Hydrogenispora ethanolica: one gene and its partner. The protein of the gene in region 1 interacts with the protein of each later gene in a pairwise test. Links are inferred from orthologs where the notes say so. Each region holds a gene or a part of one and is shown on either strand. Other genes may lie near its edges.

What was found.
Region 2: the proteins of lpdA (region 1) and pcrA interact in binary tests that used the Escherichia coli proteins (3 or more experiments, as listed by UniProt). The link is inferred for Hydrogenispora ethanolica from one-to-one orthologs.

Annotation. Positions count from the first base shown.
Region 1 is NZ_SLUN01000010.1:63,408-78,581, reverse strand. What follows is about bases 6,281-9,092. They hold lpdA (dihydrolipoyl dehydrogenase), read left to right. Parts: upstream 6,281-6,896; coding sequence 6,897-8,288; downstream 8,289-9,092. Other genes in these bases: metF (methylenetetrahydrofolate reductase [NAD(P)H]), read left to right, coding at 8,674-9,092; EDC14_RS10025 (Cof-type HAD-IIB family hydrolase), read left to right, coding at 6,281-6,681. Outside these bases: EDC14_RS10050 (glycoside hydrolase family 43 protein), read left to right, coding at 1-11; EDC14_RS10045 (glycoside hydrolase family 95 protein), read left to right, coding at 51-2,372; EDC14_RS10040 (hypothetical protein), read left to right, coding at 2,508-2,960; EDC14_RS26765 (hypothetical protein), read right to left, coding at 3,054-3,227; EDC14_RS10035 (hypothetical protein), read left to right, coding at 3,552-3,944; EDC14_RS10030 (hypothetical protein), read right to left, coding at 4,407-5,276; EDC14_RS26760 (hypothetical protein), read right to left, coding at 5,420-5,590; more of EDC14_RS10025, read left to right, coding at 5,839-6,280; more of metF, read left to right, coding at 9,093-9,537; ribose-5-phosphate isomerase RpiA, read left to right, coding at 9,880-10,590; gyrA (DNA gyrase subunit A), read left to right, coding at 10,695-13,181; EDC14_RS10000 (Lrp/AsnC family transcriptional regulator), read left to right, coding at 13,668-14,147; EDC14_RS09995 (aminotransferase class I/II-fold pyridoxal phosphate-dependent enzyme), read left to right, coding at 14,144-15,174. UniProt on the Escherichia coli protein: Lipoamide dehydrogenase is a component of the glycine cleavage system as well as of the alpha-ketoacid dehydrogenase complexes.
Region 2 is NZ_SLUN01000004.1:105,202-119,961, forward strand. What follows is about bases 6,530-9,465. They hold pcrA (DNA helicase PcrA), read left to right. Parts: upstream 6,530-6,861; coding sequence 6,862-9,069; downstream 9,070-9,465. Other genes in these bases: EDC14_RS04960 (MFS transporter), read left to right, coding at 6,530-6,729; EDC14_RS04970 (N-acetylmuramoyl-L-alanine amidase family protein), read left to right, coding at 9,163-9,465. Also shown: EDC14_RS04930 (ABC transporter permease), read left to right, coding at 1-164; EDC14_RS04935 (ABC transporter ATP-binding protein), read left to right, coding at 164-949; EDC14_RS04940 (ABC transporter substrate-binding protein), read left to right, coding at 1,115-2,122; EDC14_RS04945 (sensor histidine kinase), read left to right, coding at 2,346-3,860; EDC14_RS04950 (response regulator transcription factor), read left to right, coding at 3,867-4,547; EDC14_RS26625 (hypothetical protein), read right to left, coding at 4,539-4,709; EDC14_RS04955 (hypothetical protein), read left to right, coding at 5,341-5,535; more of EDC14_RS04960, read left to right, coding at 5,689-6,529; more of EDC14_RS04970, read left to right, coding at 9,466-11,079; EDC14_RS04975 (M42 family metallopeptidase), read left to right, coding at 11,191-12,267; argF (ornithine carbamoyltransferase), read left to right, coding at 12,689-13,705; EDC14_RS04985 (fumarate hydratase), read left to right, coding at 13,930-14,760. UniProt on the Escherichia coli protein: A helicase with DNA-dependent ATPase activity. Unwinds DNA duplexes with 3'-5' polarity. Translocates on single-stranded DNA with 3'-5' polarity. Initiates unwinding more efficiently from a nicked substrate than double-stranded DNA.

The DNA of each region.
Region 1 (15,174 bases):
CCGGTGAATAACTCCAGCCTTAAAAAAGCAGACGGAGAGGGAGATGAACGATGGAGCCGAGCGTGGCGAAGCCATTGTCTTTATGGTATAAACAACCGGCCCGGACTTGGGAGGAGGCTTTGCCCATCGGCAACGGCAGATTGGGCGGGATGGTCTTCGGCGCGGTCCAAACGGAACATATTCAGCTGAACGAGGACACTGTCTGGTACGGGGGTCCGCGGGATCGGAACAATCCCGAGGCTTTGAACTATTTGCCGCAGATCCGCCGCCTCATCCTGGCGGGGCGGATTCGGGAAGCCGAAAGATTAGCCGCATTGACCTTGGCGGGGACTCCGGAAAGCGCCCGGCCTTATCAATCCCTGGGTGATCTCTATTTCCATGATGATTGCCAGGAAGCGGCGGTCGAATCGTACCACCGCGAACTCGACCTGAACCGGGCCGTCGTTCAAGTCGTTTACTCCGGCGGAGGGGTCACCTATACCCGGGAAATCTTTGTCAGCGCACCGGATCAAGTCATGATTATCCGTCTGAGCTCCGATCGGCCGGGCCGGATCCATTGCCGCGCCAGTCTGAAACGGGGACGATACTATGACCGCACTGCGGCGTTGAACGCTGACACCCTGATGATGCGGGGGAATTGCGGGGGAGGCGGGGTTGATTTTCGGGCCGGCCTCCGCGCCATCCCCACCGGCGGCCGGGTCGCTACTTTGGGAGAGAACCTGCTGGTTGCGGGGGCTGATTCGGTGCTGTTCATCTTGGCTGCGGCGACCTCTTTCCGGGAGACGGATCCGGAGGCTGCGTGCATCCAGCGGTTGGCTGCGGCGGCTCAAAAATCCTTCACCGAACTGTATGCCCGGCATCTCCGAGATTATCAGGCACTTTTCGGGCGGGTGCAGCTTCAGATCAACGCGGTAGAACCCGACCTTGCGCTGGAGCGCCTGGCTACCGACGAAAGACTGGCCAGGGTGAAGGCTGGCGGATCCGATCCGGGCCTCGTCGCGTTATACTTTCAATTCGGCCGCTATTTATTGATCAGTTCCAGCCGGCCCGGTTCCTTGCCTGCCAATCTGCAGGGAATCTGGAATCAGGAGTTTCTGCCCCGGTGGGACAGTAAATTTACCATTAACATCAATACCGAGATGAATTATTGGCCCGCCGAGATCGGTAATCTGCCCGAATGCCATCAGCCGTTATTCGATCTGCTCGAAAGGATGCGGGAACCGGGCCGCCGGACCGCGCAAGCGATGTACGGCTGCGGCGGTTTTGTGGCGCATCATAATACCGATATCTGGGCGGATACCGCGCCACAGGATGTTTATATTCCGGCCACTTTTTGGCCGATGGGAGCGGCCTGGCTTTGCCTGCATCTGTGGGAGCATTATCAATTCGGGGGCGACCGGCAATTCCTGGAGCGAAGCTACGGCACGCTGAAAGAAGCAGCCCAATTCTTCCTCGATTTCTTAATCGCAGACCCCTCGGGCCGCCTGGTTACCTGCCCCTCCGTATCCCCTGAAAATACGTACATTCTGCCCAATGGCGAGTGCGGCTGTTTATGCATGGGGCCGTCCATCGACAGTCAGATTATCGTTTCGCTTTTCCACTGTTGCCTCCAAGCGGCGGCAATTTTGGACCGGGATGACGCCGATTTTCTCCGGGCGCTGAATACCGCGCTCCCCAGGCTTCCCAAGCCGGAGATCGGCAAATACGGCCAGCTCAAAGAGTGGTCCGAGGATTATGATGAAGCGGAACCGGGCCACCGGCATATCTCCCATCTTTTCGCGCTATATCCGGGAAATCTAATTACCGTCCGAGATACTCCGGAATTGGCTGCGGCAGCCCGGGTCACCCTGGAGCGACGGTTGGCCCATGGCGGGGGGCATACCGGTTGGAGCCGCGCCTGGATCATCAATTTTTGGGCCCGGTTGGCCGACGGAGAAAAAGCCTGCCAAAATTTATTGGAGTTATTGAGACGTTCCACGTTGCCCAATTTATTCGACGATCATCCGCCGTTTCAGATCGACGGCAATTTCGGAGGCACGGCGGGGATTGCCGAGATGTTGCTGCAAAGCCATGCCGGAGCGATTGAGTTGCTGCCGGCGCTGCCGGCGGATTGGAAAAGCGGTTTTGTCAAGGGGTTGCGCGCCCGGGGCGGCTTCGAAGTGAGTATCACCTGGGAGAATGGCGCGTTGCAAAGCGCGACGGTCACCGCGAAGGAATCCAAACCGTGTCGAATTCGGACCCCGGAACCGCTGCAGGTGCTTTGTGAGGGACGGGCGATCCCAGCGAATGAACGGGATGGATCGATCACCGTTTTTGAATGTGAGGCGGGAAAGATTTATACTTGCTTTCCGGCGGTTCAAGACAAAAAATAAGGCATTTCGGGAAATAAATGTCGTTGCCCTCATCAAGAGGAATTCACCAAAAATTGTCGAAACCAGCCGTTAGTTATCAAAGGAACCATCGCCCCGACTGGCGCGGCGATGGCCGATTCGAAAGGAGCAATCACCATGAATGTCTCCGGTACCATCGATGCCCCCGGAGCCACCCCCTACCGAAGGTCCGGCAGCGTCCCCAAAGCGGAAGCGGGGCAGGAGAGCTTCGCGGCAATCCGGGTGCAAGCCGCCGCCCCGGCCGGCAATGAACCGGACTCCATCTGGGAGCGACTCTCCCGGGACCATGATATCCGGAACGCAACCTTCGCCGAACTCTGCGATATCTCCAGCCAGCTTTATCAGGCCGGCCAGATCACGTTGCTGGATCATTCCATCATGACCTTCAACCCGAGCCAGTCTCCCCAGGCGGTCCGGCCGAATCTCTTTTTGACGCCGGCCGGACCGGACGGCAAAAGGGACTGGATCGCCGAATATCAAGCGCGGATCCGCCAGGATCTGAAGCTGAACCAGACCCAGACCGCCGCGGATCACCGGCGGATTTTGGAGATTCTGCAGCGGCTGGCATAACGACGCCCGGCACCGGGCGCAACCGATGAGAAAGGTCCTGACCCCGGGTCAAGACCTTTCTCATCTGCGGCAAACGAGTCTTTCCGGCCCCGCTCATTCCGGCTGGGGGCCGTCCCCTTCCTGCTGCTGTTGTTGGATCTTCCGAAGATACTGCGCCTGCAGATCCGCCCGGCGTTTGGCCTCTTTCTCCCGCATCTCGGCCAGCTTGGCGTTGTAGCCGCTCAAGTGGCTGCCGTTCTTTTCGAAATTATTGCTTTTCTTGCCCATTCTCATCCCGCCTTCTTCTCGGGGCGAACCGCCGCGCCTCTCCCGGCGCCGGCGGTTCGCCGCCGTTTGGTTCCCGGCTACTCTTCCGGTGGTTCAATCCCGCGAACTCATCTACTATATCATAACACAAAGCGGCCGGGATGAAACAAGGCCAAAGGACTTTCCGTCGGTCCGGCGCTTTTTTCACCATGCCCGCCGAAGGAGCCGGAATCAAAAACCTAAAGAGGCATGGGGAGCATCCCGATACATAAACGGTAAAGTGTAAATAAATTACACTTATGTTATGTTACGGAACAATTATCAAGGAAATGGGGGATCTGGGAAATGCACAAGGTCGAAAAGACGGATTATGGCGTGCGCTTGACATTGGGCGGCTTTATCAAAGAGGACGAGATGAGCGAGTGGGCCGGGGAATCCCAAAGAATACTGAGCGAGCTGCCGGCCAGTTTCGGAGTCTTCTTGGACATGCGGGAACTGAAGCCGCTGCCGCCCGAATGCCGGCCGATCGTCATCGAAGTCCAAAAAATGTTCAAGGAACGCGGGATGGTCCGGTCGGTGGCGATTTTCGCCGACTATGTGACCACCATGCAGACAAAGCGGATGTCCAAAGAGACCGGCATTTATGAGTGGGAGCGTTATCTGGACGCCTCGGCCGAGTCGGATTGGGAAAACATCGGCATCCTTTGGGTCCGGGACGGAATCGATCCCGACCGCTGAGCGGCCGCCAGGGAGCAGGAAGCGGCGGTGGAGGAGATTCGGGCCTTGCCAGCGGCGTTCACCGCCGGCCCATCATCGGTCCGGGTAAAGAAATTCACAAAAAGAGCTTGTTGAATGATTGAGCAAGCTCTCCCATTCACAAAACAAGCTTACTTATCCACAAAAAGAGCTTGCTGAGCGACTGAGAGAGCTCACTGATTCACAGAAAGAGAGATAAAGCAAGCCCAAAAGCGACCTTTCCCCGGCCCCGTCGAGTTTACCATCAGAAATAACTTCGTCGTGCCATATCCAGGGATATAGTCCGGCGGTTCACGGATGAAATACCGCGATTCGATCCCCGTAATCAGAAATTCAACGATTCGGTCGATAATTCAATTCTTCACCCCGAAAATTGAGAGGAATGCCCGGAGCATCGGAGAAGGTAGGGGCGCTGCGGTGACATGGTTGAAAGAGTTTGGAGTCTTACTGGGCTTGCTTCAGCAACAGTTCGTGGCTGGCCACTTTGATGGCGATACGATCGACTTTGCCCTCGATGCGGTGCAGGATCTCGAAGATCCGTTCGTTCACGTCGAGTTGGACCTCCCGGGCATCGAATAAAGCGCGCAGCTTTTCGCCGTGATCATTTTCGATCCGGACCAGCGCTTGTTGGATCGTCTCAAACTGATCCTTGGTGGCCATGGCGGAACGGATTTGGCCCAGTTCGTCTTTGGTGGACATGACGGAACGAATCTGCCCCAATTCATCCTTCGTAGCCATGCCGGAGCGGATCGACTCCAGCTCATCTTTGGTAGCCATCGTCGAGCTGATCCGGTTGAGTTCATCTTGTTGGGCGGTGATGGCAGAACGGATTTGCCCGATCTCTTCCTTAGTGGCCATGGTGGAACGGATCTGCTCCAGCTCATCTTTGGTGGCCATCGTCGAGCGGATCCGGTTGAGTTCATCTTGCTGGGCGGTGATGGCAGAACGGACTTGCCCGATCTCTTCCTTGGTGGCCATGATGGAACGGATCTGACCTAGTTCATCCTTCGTAGCCATGGTGGAATGGATCTGACCTAGTTCATCCTTCGTAGCCATGGTGGAATGGATCTGTCCCAACTCGTCCTTCGTAGCCATGGTGGAATGGATCTGTCCCAACTCGTCCTTCGTAGCCATGGTGGAACGGATCTGCTCCAGTTCATCTTTGGTGGCCATGGCCGCTTGGATCTGCCCGACCTCGTCCTTGGTGGCCACCTTGGAAAACTTTTCGCCGACCTCCAGCTTGAACTCGGTCAGGTCCTGGCTGATCCGGGCCAGCGTTTCGAGGACTAAATTTTGAAATTTTTCATTATCCATCGCCGCGAACCTCGGAGCGTTTTAACGGGGAAAAACAGGCGGTCAAGCTACTGCCGGACGGCTGACGCCCGAACCCCTTGCAAGTGTAATTCTATCGGAAATCGCGGCGCTTGGCAACCCCAAATATTGGGAAAAATATTCTTCTAATGCGCCCGGGCATATTTCTCCAGGACCTTGATTAATTGCTCCTGTTGCTGGCGGGAGAGAGAGCCGACCCGCGAGGTTCCGAAAGCGTCCCGGATGATCTGGTTGATCTGCGGCCAGCGGTATCCGGCTGTATGCAACTGTTCGAAGAGTTCTTTCAAGCGTTCCATGATGAGTCGCCCCCTTAAGCACTGGTTTTGTTATTAATATTGACGCCCCGGAATTATAATATACGTTGCATCTCGGATTTTATTCCAACGGGGGATTCATTGCCAAAATTGGCCGCGGCGCGCGTCTCCGGGCTGCCTGGCTTTGTTAATTCTAAACTAAGAAATGCTCAAATCAGGCAAATGAACGGCGTGATACGCTATAATTTAAGTGAAGGCAGGCAACGAAGTTTAACAAAGGAGTTTGGCGGATGACCGTAACCAATTATGACGGAATTTTATTCGTCAGCGACATGGATGGAACCTTATTGGACGGCCGGTCGCAGATCAGCCGGGAGAATCAGCAGGCCTTGCAGTACTTTGTGGATCATGGCGGCCTCTTTACGATCGCCACCGGCCGGATGGAGCGCTCGGTCGAGCCGTATCTGCCGCTGTTGCCGGTGAACGCGCCGCTGATCCTCTATAACGGCGCGGTCATTTATGACCCTGAGTCGCGACGGCGGCTTTTCCAGGTGGGGTTGGCGGAAGAGATTCGGGCCATCGTTCAAGCCCTGATGGCGCGCTTCCCGGAGTTGGGAATCGAAGTCTACCATGGCGAGCGAATCTACTTTCTACAGAAGAACGAAGAAACCGAAAACCACAAGGCAAAAGAGGGTTTCGTCCCCGGCTTGGTCGCGATGGACCAGCTCCCGGGGCCCTGGATTAAGATTTTGCTCTCCTGGGAACCGGCCCGCTTGGCCGAGGTCGAAGCCTGGCTGCCCGAGCGCCCGGAGCTGTTCAGGACGGTCTATTCCGAACCGCATTTTCTGGAGCTGTTGCCGCCGGGGGTTTCCAAGGGCGCCGCGCTGCAAAAGCTGGTCGGAATCTTGGGCCGTCCGGACCTGAAGACGGTGTGCATGGGGGATAATCCGAACGACCAGGAGATGATCGAAGTCGCCGACCTGGGAGTCGCCGTAGCCAACGCCCACCCGGCGCTGCAGCGGGCGGCGGACTTCATCAGCGGGCGGCACGACGCCCACGCCGTGGCGGAAGTGGTGGAGCGCCTGGGCAGAGCGGCCTTCCCGGGTTGGCAAGCATACCGCCGCGACGCCTAAAGCGTTATGATAAACCCTGTCTAAAGGACAGATTGGACACAAAAGCTCAGGAACGAAAAATAAAGGGGAATCGGGCAATTTCGCGAAAAATATGATGAGCGCCTGACGGTTCGCAACGTTTCGCTCCGGTACAGCCGGTTGACGGAGGAATCCCGGACGATGGGATGAAATGGTCAGCGCGATATCGATTAGATCATTGGACGAGGTGATTGCCTGTGGATTATCAAGTGGCGGTGATCGGAGCGGGGCCGGGCGGCTATGTGGCGGCCCTTCAGGCGGCCCGGCGCGGCAAGAAGGTCTGCCTGATCGAACGGGCGGAGGTCGGCGGAATCTGCTTGAACTGGGGCTGCATCCCCACCAAAACCTTGGTGGCGTCGGCCAAAGTATTTTCACTGGTCCAGAAAGCGGGCGAGTACGGCATCGCCGTCGGCCAGCCGAGTGTGGACTGGAGCAAGGTCCGGGAGCGTCAGGCGGGAGTGGTCAAACGGCTGGTCAACGGGGTGCTCTATCTCTTGCAGCAGCATCAGGTGGAGTTGATCCGGGGCGCCGCAGTCTTCCGCGACCCGCACCGGCTCGGGGTGACCGGCGCGGATGGGGCGTTCCGGGAGCTCACAGCCGAGCAGATCATCATCGCCACTGGTTCGGCGCCGCAAATCCCGGCCCGGTTTCCATACGATGGCCGGCGGGTGATCACCAGCGACGAGGCCTTGGCCCTGGAACGGCTTCCGGAGTCGCTGGTAATCGTCGGCGGCGGCGTGATCGGTTGTGAATTCGCTTCGATCATGGCTGCCTTCGGCGTGAAGGTAACCATCGTGGAGATGCTGGAAAGCCTGATTCCCAATTTGGACCGGGAGGTCAGCGCCTCGCTGCGGCTGCAGCTGAAGAAGAAAGGGATTGCCGTCCTGACCGGCGTAGCGGTCCAGGAGGTCCGGGTCCCCACCGGGACGGAAGCGAGCCCGGTCCAGGTGTCCTTGGCTGACGGGCAGACCCTCGCCGCGGAAAAACTGCTGGTGGCGATCGGCCGGCGGCCCAATTCGCGCGATCTCGGCTTGGAGGGGATCGGCGTGACCGTGGCCGAAAACGGCCGCATTCCCGTTAATGAGCAGCTTCAGACCAATCTGCCTTGGATCTATGCCATCGGCGATGTCAACGATCAGCCATGGGATCTGGCGCACGCCGCTTCGTTTCAGGGCAGCGCCGCCGCCCGGCACCTGGCCGGCGAAAGCGTCCGGTGGCGGGATGAGCTCATTCCCAATTGCATCTTCACCGAGCCGGAAGTGGCTGCGGTCGGACTGAGCCTTGAGGAAGCGACGGCTCGCGGCATCGCCGCCACGGTTGGCAAGTTTGCCTTTTTGGCCAATGGCAAGGCGCAGGCGCAGGGCGAAGCGGCCGGTTTCGTCAAGGTGGTGGCGGAGACTGGGACCGGCCGGCTTCTGGGCGTCCAGATCATCGGCCCCGGCGCCAGCGATCTGATTGCCGAAGCGGCTCTGGCCATCAAAAACGGGTTGACCGCAGCGGCCGTCGCCGCCACGGTTCATGCCCATCCCACTCTGGCTGAGGCTTTTTACGAGGCTTGTGAGAGCTTGGCCGGTCAACAGGGGAGCTAAGCGCCGTTGCAGACGGCCAAAACCGAGCAGACCCGGCACAGCGTCGGGTCTGTCTCTGTCATGCCGGAAGCGTCGGTAATATTTTTAAAAATAGGTTAACGGGCCTCCCCATAGCAACCCGGTAAACGGGGGAGCGCCTGCCGGCCGCAAGTCACTCGATAAAACCCCAAAGTTTTAAAGGAAAAAGGATGTCCATGGCGAATTTTACGAAGTTAGATATTCATGATCGCCATGGTCCACGCAATAATCTGGCGCGCGGGAGTGTCGCGCCAGGTCCAATTCCATTCGAATGGTAATATAATACCATTGCATCGCCAATGAGTGCGACTCATGCGGGTTGAAACGCGAATGATTTCGTAATTTTGATACAGTAAGGAAGTTAGGAATGCGAATCGCCGATCTATATGCGAAAAAGAAGCCTGTCATCTCCCTGGAGATCTTTCCCCCCAATCCCGACTATCCGTTGGAAACGATCTATAATACCCTCGAACAGCTGCGGGATCTGAATCCCGATTATATCAGCGTCACCTATGGCGCCGGAGGCGCCAACCGGGCGCGGACGGTGGAGATTGCGGCCCATATCAAACAGGCGTACCAGATCGAAACCATGGCCCATTTGACTTGTGTCGGCCATTCGCCGGAAGAGATTGATGAGATGGGCGCCCGGCTGCAGGAGAATCAGATCGAGAATGTGTTGGCATTGCGGGGCGATCCGCCGCGCGGCCAGTCGAATGTCACCTTTCAACCGGGTCATTTCCGGTATGCGGCCGAGTTGATCCGCTATTTGCGCCAGAAGAGCCAGTTCTGCATCGGCGCCGCCGCCTATGCCGAGGGTCATGTCGAATGCCAGCGCTGGCAGGATGACTGGAATTATCTCCGGGAAAAAGTCGAGGCCGGAGTCGATTTTCTGGTCACGCAGCTGTACTTCGATAACCGCGTCTTCTACAATTTCAAAGAGAACTTGCTGCGGATGGGCTTGAATCTCCCGGTTGCCGCCGGAATCATGCCGGTGCTGGAGAGCAAGCAGATCCGGCGCATGGTCTATCTCTCGGGGGCATCGATCCCCGCCCGTTTGCTGCAGCTGCTCGACAAGTACGCCGATAATCCGGCTGATTTTGAAAAGGCCGGCATCGAATACGCGATCAACCAGATGAACGATCTCCTGGCAAACGGGGTGGAAGGAATTCATTATTATACGATGAACCGGGCCGAGCAGACCCGGAAGGTCTTCAGCGGCCTGGCCCGTTAGCGGAAGATACTATATGCAACGACATTAAAAGCGTTGTGATAAACCCAGTCCGAAGGACAGGGTGAACACAAAAGCTCAGAAAAGCAAGTGATAAAGTCGTTTTTTAGTCCATTGAAAGGATGATTTCCGAATTTGAGGACTTTATCACATGGCTTTTAATCCTCAGGGTATAATGATTTACGAAAATAACGAACGTTTCACCGTTTTTTCGCAAATCATGGGATTCAAATAATGTCGTTGCATATAAAATGGACAAATATTGGAATAATAACCAACGGGCAGCAATTCGCGAAAGAGGATTGCCGGGCCGTTGCAACTCCAGATGATAGGTGGATGGCGAGGATGAAGAGCGCGGAAAGTAACAAAGAGTTAAAAAGGCTGGTCGGCGTGGCCGCAGCCGGCTTGGTCCGGGACGGAATGGTCTGCGGCATCGGCACCGGTTCGACGGTGGTCTTCTTCATTGAGGAGCTGGGCCGGCGGGTGAAAGAGGACAAGTTGCGGCTGACCGGAGTGCCGACCTCGTTCCAATCGAAACTGCTCTGCCGGAAGTATAACATTCCGACCCTGGAGATTCAGGATTGCGCCGAATTGGATCTGGCGGTCGACGGGGCCGACGAGGTCGATCCCGACTTAAACGCCATTAAGGGCGGCGGCGCGGCCCATACCCGCGAAAAAGTGGTGGCCGCCATGGCCCGGGAGTTCGTACTGATCATCGATCAATCGAAGCGGGTCGAACGGTTGGGCACGGCCTTTCCGGTCCCAGTCGAGGTGATCCCGAGCGCGCTCCAGTTTGTTACAGCCAGGCTGCGGGCGCTGGGCGGCGAACCCGAGCTGCGGATGGGGGTCCGCAAGGACGGCCCGGTCATCACCGATAACGGCGGGATGGTGCTGGATGTGCGGTTCGATCCCCGAACCGACCTGCGCCGGATCGATCAGGAATTGCACGTCCTGCCGGGCGTGGTGGAGACGGGGCTCTTTTACGACCTGGCCAAGCGCGCCTTGGTGGGCCGGGCGGACGGAATGACGGTGGAAACTTTAGAAAAGCGGGCATAGTCCAGCGCCCGTCCCAAAGGGCTCCGGGCGGCAAATTGGACGGAGCTGCGGATGCATCGTTTTAGAATGCGCGTGACGTACTGTATAGGTAAAGAGGTGTCAAGATGGCGGAATTGACGGATGGTAAGATAGTCCCGGTCGTGCTGGAAGAGGAGATGAGACAGTCCTTCCTGGCCTATGCGATGAGTGTCATCGTCGACCGGGCCTTGCCGGATGTGCGGGACGGTCTGAAGCCGGTGCACCGGCGGATTCTTTATGGCATGTACGAATCGGGGACAACCCCGGATAAACCGTATAAGAAATCAGCCCGTATCGTCGGTGATGTCATGGGGCGTTATCATCCCCACGGCGACGCCGCGATTTACGATACCATGGTCCGCATGGCCCAGGACTTCTCCTTCCGGCATATGCTGGTGGACGGGCATGGCAACTTCGGCTCGGTCGACGGCGACCCGCCGGCGGCCATGCGTTATACCGAGGTCCGCCTGGCCAAGCTGGCCATGGAGATGCTGTCGGATATCGATAAAAAGACGGTCGACTTCAAGCCGAACTTCGACGAGAGCCTGCAGGAGCCGGTAGTTCTGCCGTCCCGTTTTCCCAACCTGCTGGTGAACGGTTCGGCGGGCATCGCCGTCGGCATGGCCACCAACATCCTGCCCCACAATTTGGGAGAGGTCATTGACGGCGCCGTGCTGCTCATCGACGAGCCCGACGCCGACGACAAAGATTTACTGCGGCTGATCAAGGGGCCGGACTTTCCGACCGGCGGCATCATCCTCGGCCGGTCCGGGATTCGCAATTCCTATGCCACCGGCCGGGGATCGATCAAGGTCCGGGCGCGCACCACCATCGAGGAGATGAACAACGGCAAGCACCGGATCCTCGTCTCCGAGCTGCCCTATCAGGTGAACAAGGCGCGCCTGGTCGAGCAGATAGCGAGTCTGGTCCGGGAGAAGACCATCGACGGGATCACCGATCTGCGCGACGAGTCCGACCGGACCGGCATGCGGGTCGTGATCGAGCTGCGGCGCGATGTCAATCCCAACATCGTCCTAAATCAGCTGTACAAACACACCCCGCTCCAGCAGAGCTTCGGCGTGATCATGCTGGTGCTGGTGAATAACGAACCGAAGATACTGTCGCTCCGGCAGATCCTCGAATACTACCTGGAGCACCAGCGCGAAGTGGTCACCCGCCGCACCCAGTACGATCTGGCCAAGGCCGAGGACCGGGCGCATATTTTGGAAGGATTGCGCATTGCGCTGGATCATATCGACGCGGTGATCAACCTGATCCGCTCCTCCCGGACGGTGGATATCGCCCGGGAAGGCTTGATGACCACTTTCGGGCTCTCTGAAAAACAGGCCCAGGCCATTCTGGAAATGCGCCTGCAACGCCTGACCGGCCTGGAACGGGATAAGATCGAGGCCGAGTACGCCGATCTTTTGAAGATGATCGCTTATTATAAGGAACTTTTGGCGGACGTTCATAAGTTAATGCAGGTGGTCAAGGAGGAACTGCTGGCCATCAAGGACAAATTCAGCAACCCGCGGCGGACTGAGATTGCCATCGACGAGGAGGAAGACTTCGTCATCGAGGATCTCATCGCCGAGGAGGATATCGTGGTGACCATGACCCGGCTCGGCTACATCAAGCGGCTGCCGGTCAATACCTATCGCAGCCAGCGCCGGGGCGGCCGGGGCAGTGCCGGGATCTCCACCAAGGAAGAGGATTTCGTGGAGCAGCTGTTCATCTCCACGACCCACGAGCATATTCTGTTCTTTACCAACCGGGGCCGGGTTTACCACTTGAAAGCCTACGAGATTCCGGAGTCGGGCCGGCAGGCCCGGGGCACCGCCATCGTCAACCTGCTCCAGCTGGAACCCGGGGAACGGGTCAACGCGATCATCCCGATCCGCGAATTTGTGCCCAACTGTTTCCTCTTCATGGGCACCCGGAACGGAGTGGTCAAAAAGACCTCGCTGGAGGAGTTCGATTCCATCCGGAAAGGCGGACTCATCGCCATTCACCTCGACGATGACGACGAGCTGATCGACGTCAAGCTGACCGACGGCAACCAGGAGATCATCATGGTCACCGAGCGGGGCCAGGCCATCCGTTTTCCGGAGACCGAGGCGCGCTCCCTGGGCCGGACCGCCCGGGGCGTGAAAGGGATCACCCTGGGAGACGACGACCGGGTGGTCGGGATGGAGACCATCAAGGACCACGCCGAATTGCTGGTGATTACCGCCGCCGGAATCGGCAAGCGGACCGATCTGGACGAGTACCGGGTCCAGTCGCGGGGCGGCAAGGGCATCAAGGTCATGAAGCTGCTCACCGCCAAGCACGGCACGGTGGTCGGAATCAAGATCGTGCAAGCTACGGACGAGCTGATGGTGATCACCGCCGAGGGCATTATCATCCGGACCCGGGTGGATAATATCTCGCTCACCGGCCGGGATACCCAGGGCGTGCGGATCATGAAGCTCGACCCGGACGATCGGGTGGTCGCGTTGGCCCGGGTCGTCAGCGACGACGATAAGGAGGAGACGGACTCCGAAACCGATGCCGAACCGGAGACCGAGGCGTAAGCGCGGGGAAATTGAGCATCCGGACGGTCCGGCTGAAAAAAAGATTGTAATTTCGGCCGGGAAATGATATTTTATTACAAAGATTAATTGCTGGAAAGAGAATTGCCGGATTCGCCGCTTGGACCTTTGGCGCCATCGGACGCGGACCTCGCATGGTCCGGCCGTGCATGGCCGGCCAAAGCGGAGGAAATTCTCTCGTGGAAAGCAACTTGGAATGAGATGGGACGGTCCCTGCGGACCCCTTTTGAAGCCAAGTTGCTTTCAAACATATATTTCCGGGATTTGCCCAATCTATTGAAGGCGACATAGCGATTGGGTTCGGCGGAAAGCTTGCGACAGCGGATCGTTTCATGGATTTTCCAACGCCGCAAGTTTTATGTTACTGGAGACAGCCGAGATCATTGCGAACCGCCGGAGGATGAGGCGACGCCTCGTCGGTCCCCGGCTCCGGCGCAGGATACATTGAATCATCAGGAGGTTGAAGTGATGAAAGAACTGTTGGAACTCTTGGAGGAGAATGACCGGTTAACCCCGGCCGAGCTCGGCGTGATGCTCGGCTTGGACGAAGCGGAGGTCAAAGCGAAGATCGCCGCCCTGGAAGCAGAGAAAGTCATCCTCAACTATCGCGCGATGGTCAACTGGGAGAAGGCCGGCGTCGAGCAGGTCTCGGCGGTCATCGAGGTTCGGGTCACCCCGCAGCGGGATGTCGGTTTTGACGAGATTGCCGAGCGGATTTACCGTTTTCCCGAGGTCAAATCGGTCTTTTTGATGTCCGGCGCCTATGATCTGCTGGTGGAGATCGAGGGGACCACCATGAAGGAAGTGGCCCTGTTTGTCGCCCAAAAGCTGGCCACCATCGAGAACGTCCTCAGCACCGCCACGCATTTCGTGTTGAAAAAGTATAAACTGGAAGGGGTCATCCTGGAGGACCACGAAGACGTCAAAAGGCTGGTGGTCTCGCCATGACCCGCAGCTGGATCAATCCGGTCGTCCAAGCGATTCCGCCGTCGGGTATCCGGCGGTTTTTTGACCTTGTCTCGGAGATGAAAGGCGTTATCTCCCTGGGGGTGGGGGAACCGGATTTCGTGACCCCCTGGCATATCCGCGAAGCCTGCTTCTATTCGCTGGAAAAGGGGTATACCATGTATACCTCCAATTACGGCCTGCTCGAATTGAGAGAGGAGATCGCGCTGGATCTGGAGCGCAATTACCAGGTGGGCTATGATCCGCGCCATGAACTGCTGGTGACCGTCGGCGTCAGCGAGGCCATCGATCTGGCGTTCCGGGCGATCCTGGAGCCCGGCGACGAGGTGATCGTCCCCCAACCGTGCTATGTCTCGTATAATCCGTGCATCCTGATGGCCGGCGGCCGGCCGGTCAACGTGGAGACCTGGGCCGCGGCCGGTTTTCAGGTTCTACCTCGGGACATCGAGGCGGTGATCACCCCAAAGACCAAGGCGCTCCTGCTCTGTTACCCCAACAACCCCACCGGCGGGGTCCTCACCCCCGAGGTGGCGCAGGGGATCGCCGCCTTGGCCCGCAAGCACGACCTGCTAGTGCTCTCCGATGAGGTGTACGCCCATCTGACTTATGAAGGCCAGCATGTCTGTCTGGCGGCGCTGCCCGGCATGAAGGAGCGGACCATCCTCTTCAACGGCTTCTCCAAGGCCTATGCCATGACCGGCTGGCGTTTAGGATACGCCGCCGGACCGGCCGAGATCATCCAGGCGATGACCAAGATTCATCAGTTCACCATGTTGTGCGCGCCGATCACCGCCCAGAAAGCGGCGATCGAGGCCTTGCGCCACGGCGAGGCGCAGCGGAGCAAGATGGTCGCGGAGTATAACCGGAGGCGGCGGCTGTTTGTGAAAGGTTTGAACGAGATCGGGATGCACTGTTTCGAGCCGAAGGGCGCTTTTTACGCCTTCCCGTCGATCGCCGTCACCGGCATGAACTCGTTGGCCTTCAGCGAAGCATTGCTGCGGGAGGAGAA
Region 2 (14,760 bases), on another replicon or contig:
CCAAGGGCCTGGGCAATATGATTCAAGAGGCCGCGCTCTACTTCAACATGGACGTCGTGATCCTGGGCATCGTGACCATCGGGGTCATCGGGTTCATCTTTGATAAGTTGGTGTTGTGGGTAGAGAAGAAGTTGACCGGGTGGCAGGAAGTGAGGAAAGTATGATGAGTGCCGGCGCCAATCAAATTGAAATTCGGAATGTCAGTAAGGAATTTGAGGGCCGCAGCGGAACGACGGTCGCGTTGCAAAACGTCAGTTTCGATGTTGCCAGCAATGAATTCGTGTGCGTGGTGGGGCCGAGCGGCTGCGGCAAGTCGACGATTCTGAATATCATTGCCGGCCTGACCGAGCCGAGCAGCGGCACGGTGAAAGTCGGCGGCAAGGAGATCTCCGGACCGGGGAAAGAGCGAGGGGTGGTTTTTCAGCAGTATGCGTTATTTCCATGGAAGACGGTCGTCGAAAACGTGGAGTTCGGTTTGAAGTTTCAAGAAATCCCTAAGGGGGAACGGCGCCAGATTGCCGAAAAATACCTCGAGCTGGTGGGGTTGAAGGATTTCCGGGACGCCTATCCCAAGGAGCTGTCGGGAGGGATGAAACAGCGGGTGGCCATCGCCCGCGCCTACGCGGTAAACCCGGAAGTGCTATTGATGGATGAACCGTTTGGAGCGCTTGACGCCCAAACCCGGGTTCAACTGCAGGAAAATTTATTGACCACCTGGGAAAATGAGCGAAAAACCTGTTTTTTCATCACCCACGATGTGGAAGAAGCGGTCTTTCTGGCGCAACGGATCGTTATCATGAGCGCGCGGCCGGGCCGGCTCAAAGAGATCATCGAAGTCAACCTGCCCTATCCCAGGGTTCAGGAGCTCAAGTTAACCAAGGAATTTACGGAGCTTAAAAATCGCCTGTGGGCGATGGTCTACAAGGAATATCTCGCCAATCCGAAATAATCGGGAAGTTTGGTCCGGGTGAATGCCGGAAACGGATTGAAATTCAACTCGATTTAAAAGCGTTCAAAGCAAGTGATAAAGTCGTTTTAAAATCCTTTTACCAGTGGAATCGATTGGAAAGACTTTATCACCTGGCTTTTCATTCAATTTTAAGGAGGAAGCGCCGTGAAAAAAGGATTTTGGGTCAGATTGAGTCTCGTGATGCTGGTGGTATTGTTAGTGGGAAGCGCTGTTTTCGCCAAACCCGCCAAGCGGATTTCGATTCGGGTGGCGTATCATCCGCATATCGTCGGGGCGGGAACGGTCCTGATCGCGCAGGAAAAAGGGTATTTTGAGGATGAAAACCTGGATGTGCAATTGGTGCAGTTTACTTCCGGTCCTCCGGAGCTGGCCGCAATGGCGTCCGGCGATATTGACATCGGGTATCTCGGGGTCGGAGCGCATGTCTTTGCCGCCAAGGGTCAATGCAAAATCCTGGTGATGGACAGCACCGACATCAGCAATCTGATTATCGCCACCAAAAAGTCCAAGATTCGGAGTTTAAAAGATCTGTACGGCAAAACGGTGGCCGTTCCCAAAGGGACTACCGCGGATATGATCTTCGGACTGGCCTGTAAGAAAGCGAATTTGGACGTATCCAAGATCAATGTGATCAATATGGACGTCGCCGGCGCGGTGGCCGCCTTTGTCGCCGACCGGATCGATGCCGCCGCCATCTGGGAACCGTTTGTATCGGAGATCAAACGGATCAAAGGCAAGAATAACGTCGTCCAATTGCTGCATTCCAAAGAATTTGTCCCCAAAGCGATCTTCCCGCAGAGCTGGGTCGCGACTCCTAAATTCCTGGAAAACAACAGGGAAGCGACGATAAGGTTTATGAAAGCGTGGATCCGCGCCAATGAATACCGCTATCGCCACATGGATGAATGCGTGAAGATTACCGCCAAATATTTGCAACAGGACGAAACCTCCACCGCGGTTCTGGTCGACGGCACCAAGTGGCTGGATACCAAGACCTTGAAAAAGATGTACAACAACGGCACGGCGCTGAAATGGTACGAGATTGAGGAACAGATCTTCGTCGACAACAAAAAGCTCGATCAATTCGTACCGGCCACCAACTTTGTCGATCCGCAATATTTCAAAGAGGCGCTGAAAGAATTGAAAATGTAACCGAGGACCGCTTCCGGGGAATGCAAACCTCGGGCATGCCGCAGACATGGTCATAGCGTAAAGGCTTTTTCGGAAGCGCTCATTACCAATTTGCATAAGGAATATAGCTAAGGCTGGTTAAAGCTGACGCTATATTCCTTGTTTTTGTTTTTATGAAAAGGAGGCTAGCGGCCGATGTTTAATATAATCGTCACCAACGGTTTGATCCGAATCGGGGGATAACATGATCATTCTATTGTGCTTATTGATCTTCGCTTCCATGGTATTGATCATCCGGGCCAGGAAGCCCATGGCGTTTTGGATGGCCTGTGTCTTCCTGGGCTGGTTCCTGAGCATGCTGGGGTATATTATTTTTCTATCCAAATACGGGGGTTACGACTACCGGGTCAACCGGATCTTATACCTTTTCGACGACATCCGGGTCTTCTTCCTGTACTTTTCGATCTCGCTCAACTGGATCAGCCGCCTGCTGTCGGTCGGCAGAAGCATCTTTGCAATGAGTTTGGTGGGCTTGAGTTTGTCCATCGCCACCTTCTTTTCTAAAAAGACCTGCTGGTATCTGTTTGCGGCCAGCGCCCTGATTTGCCTGGTCAATATCTTAATTTACGAGCCGGCGCTTTACCGGCAGCTCTTGTACCTGCTACGATCCAATGCCATCTACCTCATCAGCGTTTTTATCCGGCTTTGGATATTGCTGACGATTTTCTTTACCTTTTACTGTTTATTGAATAAGTATTACACCGCGCGCTTGCAGTTTTTGCGCCAACAGTTGAAGTATATCATGCTGTGCGTCCTGGCTTTGACGCTATTCTACTTTTACCTGGTGTTTATGGGACCCATCCAATTGACCGATTTGCGGACCTATTATTTTTTATATACCAATTTTGGCAATTTCAATCCGCCGCTGACCATCTGGCAATGGGCGGTATTTATCGGTTTCACCGGCGTCACCTCGGTCGCCGGAATCTTCGCGATCTGGAAGTATTCCGATGTCGGCAAGCGGCTTGACACATCGGATTTATCGTACGAGCAGAAATTTTTATCGGTCAATCACGGCGTTTCCGTGATTACGCATTCATTAAAGAATCAGCTGCTGATGATCGACGTGTTGTCCAAAAAGACCGGCAAAGCGGTGAATCATCCGGGCGAAAGCATCAATGTCGCCGAGGTTACCCGAAATTTGCATGAGATTTCGGCCATCGCCAACCAAACGTTGCAACGGATAACCCAGCTTTATAAGGCGTTTAAAGACATATCGCTGAATCTCAAACCCTACCGTCTGAACCAAATTATCGAAAAAGCGCTGGAGAATGTGAAGTTTTTCCCCGAAAACGTAACCGTCCAGAAAAACATCACCGACCTGACGGTGGTCGCGGATCGCTTTTATCTGTCCGAAGCCATCGCCAATCTGATCATCAATGCCGTGGAGGCCATCGGCGACCGGCCCGGTGGCCGGGTGGTGATAGCTTCCCACTCCGAAGGAAGCTGGTGCGTCCTGGAGATCGAGGACAATGGCGGCGGCATCTCCCCCAATGAGATCGACCGGATCTTCGATCCTTTTTATACCCACAAGATCACCACCAAAAACTGGGGCATCGGCTTATCCTACGCCAAGCAGATTATCAAGGCGCATTGCGGGTATATTCAGGTCAAAAGCCGGCTCCACGAGGGAAGCACTTTCAGTATTGTTCTTCCGGTCATGGACGCCGATCTCGATAAAACGCAACAAAGGGACTGATGGACGATGAGTGTCATACGGGTCGTGGTAGCGGAAGATATGGCGGTTTTGCGGGAGTATTTCACCGGTATCATTAATGAAAACGAGGATATGAAGGTCGTGGGCGAAGCCGGCCGGGGCGAAGAAGTCTTTGCCATCCTGGAGACGGTCGAGGCGGATGTCTTGCTGACCGACATCGAAATGGCGGAACGCTTCGACGGGATTCGCACGGCGGAGATCCTCCGCCGGATATACCCCCAGCTCCGGGTGGTCTTTTTGACCGTGCATGAAGACAACGAAACGATTTTTGGCGCTTATGAAGCCGGAGCCATCGATTACGTCTTCAAAACGGCCCCGGCGGAGGAGATCGTTGAAAGCATTCGCTTAGCGCATCAAAATCGCTCGCCGATCCGGCCGGAGGTGGCCGACAAAATCCGGTCGGAATTTTCGCGGATTCGCAAAAATGAATCGGACATTATCAACGCGGTGAATATCATGTCGTTGTTTTCCCAATCGGAGCGGGAAATCATCAAGCTTTTGATCGAGCAGCGCAAGATCCGGGAGATTGCGCGAATCCGGTGCGTCGAAGTATCCACCATCAAGTCGCAGATCGGCATCATCCTGAGGAAATGCAATATGAAGCGGACCAAAAACCTGGTGCAACTGATCGAAAGTTTGAATCTGCAGAATTATTTCAAGCTACGCTGAACGGAGCCGCAACCTTTCGGCTCGCCCGCCCCCGGGCCCGGCCAATCCGCCCCCGGCCTGGATCAGTTTTCCTCGCTGGCGGACGAATCTTCCCGCGCCGGGGATCAGTTCGGCCGCGCTCGGGATCATCTCTCCCGCGGCCCGGGCGGAGTGATCCCCCATCCCGGAGAGTCCGCCCGGCCGGCGGCCGGGTCTTCCCGAGTGAAGGATCAACTCTCCCGTGTTAAGAATCAATTCTCCCGAGTCAAGGATCAACTCTCCCGTGTTAAGGATCGACTTTCCCGGGTCCGGGATCACTTATCCCACGAGGCGGGCGGGCTGTCCCTGGCAGCGGAGTGTCAGGTCCGGACCCCGGGCCAAAAGGGTCGCGCCGTGGAACACCCCGGCCGGCGGGGGGAAACGCCCGGCGTGGCAGGGGAGTGGCAGGTCGCGCCAGTTCCCCGGCTATTTCAGGAACGAATCCTGCTGCTTCCGGGGCGGTCCGTCATTCATGAATTAGAGAATTTCAAATTACCATAATATTCCCTTCGCAATACAATATATAGTGAGCAGCCCGGATATATCAATCAATATATTGTGTTGCGAAGCTTTTTCCGAAGAAATTTGAAATTCTCTCGAAGAATGATCGGGCGGCCTCACCCATCCTTTCCTGAGCGAGAGCGGCAGGTTTAGCCGCGCCGCAAACCGACCATTTCAAACCCGGGCCAAGTATGCTACAATATTCGAAGATTGATTGAGCTTTGTAATCCAAAAGCGGCGGGCCCGGGAGGAAAATCCGGGCGGGGAGTTTCACATGGGCAAAGGATGGTCCGGCTACGGCCGGGAGTTTAAACTGCTCTTCCTCACCTGGCTGCTGGTGGGGATCACCAGCGGTATCAATGATACGATCTTCAGCAACTTCATGAACGAGGTCTTTCACATCTCGGCCCAGGTCCGCGGCTATCTGGAGTTGCCCCGGGAGTTTCCCGGCTTCATCATCGCCATATAGGATGAAATAAATTTCATTTTAAGATTTGCATTCCTAAAGCCGAATGCAAATGAAGTCAAAACGGTATTTATTTCATCCTATTACTGCGGTAATAAGTTGAATTAAATTCCTTAATTTATCCATCATGGCCGGCTTTAGGGACATGATGCTTATTTGAAATTTAATTCAACTTATATCTCCGGGCTGTTGATGTTCATGGCCGACGTGCGGCTGCTGGGCGTCTCGGTCATCCTGACCACCCTGGGCATGCTCGGGCAGTCCTTTTACTTATGGGGCGGAGCGCCCCAGTTCTCCTGGGCGGTCGTCAATATGGTCATCCTCAGCACCGGCGTGCACCTGTTCATGCCGCTCTCCTCCAGCGTGACCCTGCGGCTCTCGGAGAACGGCCAGATCGGCAGGAACCTGGGGCTGCTCAATGGCGCCCAGACCGCCGCCTCGATCATCGGCTGCGTGATTATCTGGGTCGGCATGGGCTGGCTGAAGCTGAATTACGGCTGGGTCCTGCGTTGCGCCGCCTTTTTCGGCCTACTGGCCATCGGGTGCGCCTTCATGATGAAGGTCCAGCACCGCTCGGCCCATTCCGGCGTGAAGATCCGGCTGCTCTTCCGGAAGGAATATGCCCTCTTTTACTGGCTGTCGATCCTTTACGGCGCGCGCAAGCAGGTCTTTTTGACCTTTGCGCCCTGGGTCATCGTCAAGGTCTACGGCCAAAAGCCGCTGATGATGGCCACCTTGACCTTTATCGCGGCGGTGATCGGGATCGTTTTCAAGCCGTGGCTGGGCTGGCTCATCGACCGCCTGGGCGAGCGGAAGATCATCAGCGCCGAGGCAGTGCTGTTCCTCGGAGTCTGCCTGGGCTACGCTTTCGCGGGCCGGCTGGGGCTGGGAGAGTCCGCCGTCTATCTGGTCTTCGCCTGCTTCATCATTGACCTCTTGCTCAGTTCGGTGGCCATGGCCCGCACCACCTACCTCCACAAGCACCTGGTGGCGGAGGAGGATCTGACGCCCACCCTGTCGATGGGCATCTCGATGGATCACATGATCGCCATGTCCGTGCCGATGCTCGGCGGTTTGCTGTGGGAGCGCCTCGGCTTTGAAAGCATCTTCCTCGCCGCCGGCGTCCTGGCCATTGCCAATTTCTTCATCGCCCACCGCATGCCGGGGCAGCCGGCCGGCGCCGCCGCGGCGGTTTAATTTTTCATGGCCGGTCCGGCAGGAAAACCCGGCCGCCGAATGGAAGTATATACGCTGCGATCCGCCGGCCCGTTTCAACGCCGCCGGCTTGGAACGCGATTTCGCGATAGCGATGGTCTGGAGTGACATTTCATGGATATTTTGAACGGTTTGAATGAACCACAGCGCGAAGCGGTCTGCCATACCGAGGGGCCGCTTCTCATTTTGGCGGGGGCCGGTTCCGGCAAGACGCGGGTGCTGACCCACCGCATTGCCCGGCTGCTCTCGGAAGGAGTCGCGCCCTGGCAGGTGCTGGCGGTGACCTTTACCAACAAGGCCGCGGCCGAGATGCGGGAGCGGGTCGCCAACCTGGTGGGTCCGGCCGCCGAAGCGATCTGGGTCTCGACTTTCCACACCGCCTGCGTCCGGATCCTGCGCCAGGAGATCGAACGCCTCGGTTACGAGCGGAGCTTCGTCATCTTCGACGCCCAGGATCAGGCCACGGTCGTTAAGAACGTGCTGAAGGATCTGAATCTGAGCGAGAAGAGCTACCACCCCAAGGCGCTCCTGGCGTCGATCTCCGCCGCCAAGAACGAGCTCGTCGGGGTGGAGGAGTACGCCCGCAAAGCCGCCGACTACTGGTCCAACACCGTGGCCGAGGTCTACAAGCACTACCAGCGGAAACTCCATCAGAACAACGGGCTCGACTTTGACGACCTGATCATGCTGACGGTCCGGCTCTTCCGAGAGTTCCCGGAGGTGCTCGAGAAGTACCAGGAGCGGTTCCGCTATATCCTGGTGGACGAGTACCAGGATACTAACCACGCCCAGTACGTGCTGGTGACCTTGCTGGCCGCCAAGTACCAGAATCTCTGCGTGGTCGGGGACGACGACCAGTCGATCTACAGCTTCCGGAGCGCCGACATCCGAAACATCCTCGAGTTCGAGCGGGACTTTCCCCAGACCCACATCATCAAGCTGGAGCAGAATTACCGCTCCACCCAGAATATCTTGAACGCCGCCAACGAGGTGATCAAGAACAACCGGGGCCGCCGGCCCAAGCGGCTCTGGACCGAGAACCGGGAGGGCGACAAGCTCCTTTTGTACCGGGCCGACGATGAACGGGAAGAGGCCTGGTTCGTGGCGGAAGAGATCAACCGGCTGGTCAAGGAGGAAGGCTACCACTACAGCGACTTCGCCCTCTTGTACCGGACCAACGCCCAGTCGCGCAGCTTTGAAGAAGCGCTGATCCAGCGCGGTCTGCCCTACCGGGTGCTCGGCGGCTTGCGCTTCTATGAGCGGAAAGAGATCAAGGACATCCTCGCCTATTTGCGGCTGGTCTACAATCCGGCCGACCGGCTGAGCCTGGGCCGGGTGATCAATGTCCCGAAACGGGGCATCGGCGACGCCAGTTACGAACGGTTCCTGTTCTTCCTGGACGATAACAACTACGCGGTCCTCGAAGGCGCCGATCATCTCGAGGAGATTCCCAGCCTCACCTCGCGGGCCTTGAAACCGCTGGCGGCTTTCTTCAAGCTGCTGGCCGGATGGGTGGCCCAGCGGGAGGCCCTCGGCGTGAAAGAGCTGGCCGAGCTGATCCTGGAGGAGAGCGGCTACCTGCAGGAGTTGCGGAACGAGGGGAGCATCGAGTCCCAGAGCCGCCTGGAGAACCTCGACCAATTCATCTCCCTGACGGTGGAGTTCGAACAGAACAGCGACGATAAGAGTCTGGCCGCCTTCCTGGAGACCGTCGCCCTGGTGGCCGACGTCGATAATTACGAGGCCGACGCCGACGCGCTGGTCCTGATGACGCTGCACTCCGCCAAGGGCCTGGAGTTCCCGGTGGTCTTCCTGGTCGGCCTGGAGGAAGGGCTCTTCCCGCACAGCCGCTCGCTGATGGAAACCAACGAGCTGGAGGAGGAGCGCCGCCTCTGTTACGTGGGGATCACTCGCGCCCGGCGCCGCCTCTACCTCAGCCATGCCAATATGCGGACCGTCTACGGCAGCACCAGCGTCTCGGTGCCGTCGCGCTTCCTGCTGGAGTTGCCCAAAGCGAGCGTGGTCAATCTGAAAGGCGCCAACCGCCCCGGCCATTCGGGCGCGGCCCAGCCGGCGCCGCAACCGGCCGGCCTCGCGAACCGCACCGGCCGGGCCCAAGCCGGCGGGCAGCCGGCCGGCCGCGCCGCCAGCGATCCGGCGGCGATCCGGGTGGGGGTCAAAGTGCGCCATGCCAAATGGGGCATCGGCACGGTGGTCACCAAAGAGGGCAACGGGGGGGACGCCCAGGTCAAAGTGGCCTTCCCCGGCCTCGGCATCAAGTCGTTGATCCTGGCTTACGCCAACCTGGAATTGGTGGAGTGAGGCCCGGCAAAAGATTCTACATCTTTTTAAGCAGCATTTGGCAGGAAACGCCGCCCGAGGGTAGAATGATCAACCCGAAAGGCGGCGAATTTTTTGGCCAAGAGACCATCGTGGCTGATTTTGATGACCGGCCTGATCGCCATCTGCCTGGTGCTGTTGGCGGGAGGGGGCGCGCGGGCCGAGGACGGCGGCTTGCTGCGGGTGACCCTGGACGGCAAGGCTTTGGACCCGGAGATCGGCGTCCGGATCGGCGAGAACGGCGTTCGTTTTATCAATCTGCCCTTTCTGAATCAATATTTACATATCAATAGCGACTGGGATCCCGACAAAGGCGAGATTTACCTCCGTTTCGGCAAACTGACGCTGCTGTTGTTCGAGGACGATCCGCAGTACTCCGTGAACGGCGAGACCCGCCGCCTGGCGGCGGCCCCTTTTGAAGCGGAGAACCAGCTGTGGGTGCCGCTGGAATTCATCGAGCATCTGGGCCTGGCCGTCAAGAGCCAGGACGAGCGGAGTGTCGCCCTGGCCTGGTCCGCCAGTTTCCTGCTGGGCCTGGAGCGCGTTCAATATCAGGACCGGCCGGCTTTTATGCTGCTCGGCGCCAAGCCGCTGACCATCAAGAGTTTCCTGTTAACCGGCCCGGACCGGCTGGTCGTCGACCTGCCGGGCGTCCAGGCCCATCCGGCCTTTGACAGCGCGGTGGCGGAGAATCCCATGGTCAAAAGGGTCCGTTTCAGCCCCAACGGCGACGGCTTGCGGGTGGTCTTCGATCTGAACCGGCTCAGCGGCTACCAGATCATTCAGGAGCCCGGCTCCAACCAGGCGACGATCGTCCTGAATTATCTGGTGGAGGCGATCGATTTCTTCCAAAATGGCCCGGAACGGAAGGTCTATATCAAGTCAAACTATCCCGCCCGCTATCAGGTCTCCACTTTCGACCATCCCAGCCGGCTGGTGGTGGACCTGGCCGGCGCGACGCTGGTGGGAAACAACCGGCCCATCCCGGGCGACGGCCGGTGGATCAAAGCCGTGCGGATGAGCCAGTTCAATCCGGATACGGTCCGGGTGGTGCTGGACCTGGTGACGCCGACTCATTGTTTCGTGATCCGTTCCCGGACCCACCCCAATTGGCTGGAGATCCGGACGGTGCAGAATATTACCGCCGTCTCCTGGTCGGAGGAGAAGGACGGCGGCCGCCTGACGATCACCGGCGACGGGGAATTGGTCGAAGCCATCCGCAAGTTGAAAGATCCCCAACGGCTCCAGGTCGACCTGAATTTTAGCCGCCCCGCCGCCGCTCTCAAACTGCCCGCCATCCAGAACGAGCAGGTGAAAGGGGTCAAGCTTATCCCGCTCAATGCCACTGCGCTCCGGCTGGAGATCAGCTTGAACTATTTCGTGGGCTATCAGCCCCAGTTTTCGGCCGACCGCCGCCAGCTCGCCATCAGTTTCCGGCGTTCGCCGGTGATCGGCAAAACGGTGGTGCTGGATCCCGGCCACGGCGGCGTGGATTCCGGCGCCTCCGGCCGCCAGGGGACGCGCGAGAAAGACGTGGTGCTGGAGGTCGGGCTGCGGCTGCGGGAACTCTTGGAGGACGCCGGGGCGCACGTGGTGATGACCCGGAGCGACGACACCTTTATCAGCCTGTATGAGCGCCCCTTTTTGGCCAATTATCTCTTCAGCGATCTCTTCATCAGCATTCACGCCAACAGCAGCCCCAATTTCCAGACGCAAGGGGTCGAGGTCTATCATTATGCGGGCCGTTCCGACTCACAACATTTGGCCAAGTCGGTCCTGGACAACCTGGTGCGCGGCACGCAGCTAAACAATTTGGGCGTGAAATATAATGATTTCATCGTGATCCGGGAGGCCCAGATGCCGGGAATCCTGATCGAACTGGGCTTTTTATCGAACTTTCAGGAAGAGACGACCTTGCGCAGCAGTGAGTATAAGGAAAAAGCGGCCGCGGCGATCCTGGCCGGGATCGTCGATTATTACCAGAAGGGCTAAAGCGGATCGGAAACGTAATGATTCGCGGCCGCGAATATCATACTATAATATGGCGCTGATTCCGGTTCGCAAGACTTTATCCCATGGCTTTTGAGAGAGGATGATTTTCCAGTGGTGGATCTATCGCGATTGGCGGCGGAGTTGTCGAACGCTTTTGGACCGTCGGGGTTTGAGGGGGAGGTCCGGGACGTCTTCCGGAACTGGCTGACCGGCCGGGCCGAAATCACCTATGACAATCTGGGGGGAATCATGGCCTGGCGGCGCGGCGCTTCCGAGACTCCCAAGATATTGCTGGCCGCGCATCTGGATGAGGTGGGGCTCCTGGTCCGGGGCATTTTGCCCGGCGGCTGTCTCAGGGCGGTTCCATTGGGCGGCTGGTGGCCGCCGACCCTGCTCGCGCAGCGGGTGGTGGTCCGTTCGGCGGGCGGCGATCATTTCGGAATCATCGGCGCCAAACCCCCGCATTTTCTGGGCGAGGATGAAAAGAACCGTCCCTTGCGGTGGGGCGATCTCTATATCGATGTCGGCGCCACCAGCGCCGCCGAAGTGGCGGACCTGGGCATCGCGGTGGGCGATCCGGTCGTGCCGGCGGTGGCAGCGAGCCCGCTGGGGCTGGCCGGGACCATCGTCGGCAAGGCCTTTGACAACCGGATCGGCTGCGCCGCGGTGATCGCCACGTTATTGGAGTTGCGCGGGGATCACCCGAATCTGGTGATCGGCTCCGGCACGGTCCAGGAAGAAAACGGCGCCCGCGGCGCCCGCACCTTGGCCTCTTTGGTCCAACCCGATCTCTGCCTGGTGCTTGAGGGCCCTCCGGCCGATGATTTTCCGGACGCGGGCGCGATCGTCCAGGGGAAAATGGGTGGCGGACCGCAGATCCGCTTCTATGATCCGTCGATGATCGCCAACCAGGCATTGGCGAAACTGGCGGTGGCGCAAGCTCAGAGACTCGGGCTTCCCTACCAGGTGACGGTGCGGGAGAGCGGCGGCACCGACGGCAGCGCGATCCAAGTACAGACCGTCGGCGGCGTGCCCACCCTGGTGATCGGGATACCGGTCCGGTACGCGCACAGTCCCCAGAGCATAGTGCGGCTCAGCGACTTGGAAGCCACGATTCAACTCGTCGGAGCGTTGTTGGGAGTCCTGGACGAAGCGACCGTGGATCGTTTGAAGCAGCAGCCCTGGTAAGGAAAGTCCGCTGCGCCCGAATGCCAAACCTTCGTCACGCCCAAGCAACCGGCCGCTAAAATGAACCTCACCCGGGAATCCGGGTGAGGTTTGATCCGCCCGCCCGCGCTCGACGCGGGAGCCGAGAAAGTTGTCGCAACCGGTCAACAAAGCTGGACGAAGCCGATCGAATGGTTTATAATGAAGTGATTAAGGCTATATAGGATGAAATAAATTTCTTAAATAAGATTTGCATTCCTAAGGCCGAATGCAAATGGAATCAAAACGGAATTTATTTCATCCTATTACAGCGGTAATAAGTTGAATTAAATTCCTTAATTTATCCTTCATGGCCGGCTTTAGGGACATGATGCATAATAGAAATTTAATTCAACTTATATAGTAATTTAAGGAAAAAACTTACCCCGAGGGTTATTCCGATATGCTTACCGCTGGACTGGAAGGGAGCGGCCGCTTCCGCCGGGCTGCAGGAGGGCCGGTAGTAGCCGGGGCTTCAATTAAAGGAGCGATGCAAGTGACCGTCAAACACATGTCGAACTTCAAAAACTGGACCGGGCCGGAACTGAAGGAACTGCTCGATCTGGCGCTGCGGGTGAAGCGGAATCAACCGCAATATTGGAAAGCCCTCGACCATCTGACCCTGGGGATGATCTTTCAAAAAACCTCCACCCGGACCCGGGTCTCTTTCGAAGTCGCCATGACCCAATTGGGCGGGCACGCCATCTACATGGACTGGCGCAGCACCAATCTGGTCCTGGCCGAGATGAAAGACGAGATTCGTTATCTCTCCCGCAATGTCGACGCGATCATGGCCCGGGTGCTCACCTTCGAACAGGTTCAAGAGATGGCCAATTATTCGCGGGTACCGGTGATCAACGGTTGCGACAATAAATTCCACCCCACCCAGGCGCTGGCCGATTTTCTGACCGTACTGGAGCACCGGGGCACGCTGGAAGGGATCAACCTCGTTTATGTCGGCATTCATAACAATGTCGCCAACTCGCTGATCGAAGGCGGTACCAAGCTGGGGATGAAGATTACCATGGTCACCCCGGAGATCAATGAAGCCAGTCTGGACCAGGAGATTCTGGACGAAGCCGCCGCCACCGGGTTGTATGAGCGGACCCTCGACCTGCCAGCGGCCGTGGCCAAGGCCGATGTGGTCTATACGGATACCTGGGTGGATATGGAGTTTTTCATGGATCCGAAGTTCGAGGCGGAGAAGCAGCGCCGGATCGAGAAGATGCTGCCGTATCAGCTCAATGAGGAGCTGCTGAAGGAGAGCAAGGCGCTGATCATGCATGATATGCCGATTCATCCGGACTACGAGATCACCCGCGGCGTGATTGAGCATCCCAACGCGGTCATCTTTGACCAGGCTGAAAACCGCTTGCACGCCGAGAAAGCGGTGTTGCTGAAAGTATTGGGAAAAGCGTAAGCCGGTTCTGAGCGCCGGGATGGCCTTGGCCGCCGGACTCAACCCGGACTGGAATGAGGATGGGTCACGGCCGGTCCGCAGCGGGAAAAGAATCAGCTCAGCCGCGCGCGGGTCCCTCGCTGGCATCCGGTACGGGACCTGCTGCGAGCGCATTCAGCACCATGGCGCCAAAGGCGATGAACCCGCCGTTCTTCGTTAACCGAAAGGAAGATGCATTCAAGATGATACGCGAAGTGACCACGGAGCAGATTATCCGGCTGGTGGCGGAGCTTTGCCAGGAATCCAACCGGATCTTGGGCCCGGACATCCAGCGCGCTTTGGAAAAAGCGTTGGAGCGTGAAGAATCGCCAACCGGCCGCGCCTGCCTGGCGGGGCTGATCGAGAATGCGGCGATCGCCCGGACCGAGCAGTTGCCGATCTGTCAGGATACCGGCATGGCGGTAATCTTTGTCGATTACGGCCAGGAGGTTCACGTCAGCGGCGGCGATTTTACCGAAGCCATTCACGAGGGAGTCCGCCGCGGCTATCGAGAGGGTTTCCTGCGCAAATCGGTGGTGGGCGATCCATTTCAACGCGTCAATACCGGGGATAATACTCCGGCGATCCTGCATACCCGGATCGTCCCGGGAGACCGGCTGACGATCACCGTGGCGCCGAAAGGTTTCGGCAGCGAGAACATGAGCCGTCTGGTCATGCTCACGCCGGCTCAGGGATTGGCGGCGGCGAAAGAGTTTATCGTCGAGGCCGTCAGCCAGGCCGGGGCGAATCCGTGTCCGCCGCTGGTGATCGGAGTCGGGATCGGCGGCACCATGGAATATGCCGCGCTGCTTGCCAAACGGGCGTTGTTGCGGGAAGTGGGTTCGGTCAACCCCCGTTCCGATCTGGCGCTGCTGGAGGAGGAGTTGCTGGAGCGCATCAACCAACTGGGGATCGGGCCGCAGGGATTGGGCGGACGCTGTACCGCGCTGGCGGTCCATCTGGAGACCTATCCGACGCATATCGCCGGGCTGCCGGTGGCTGTCAATATCTCATGCCATGTTACCCGCCATCGGAGC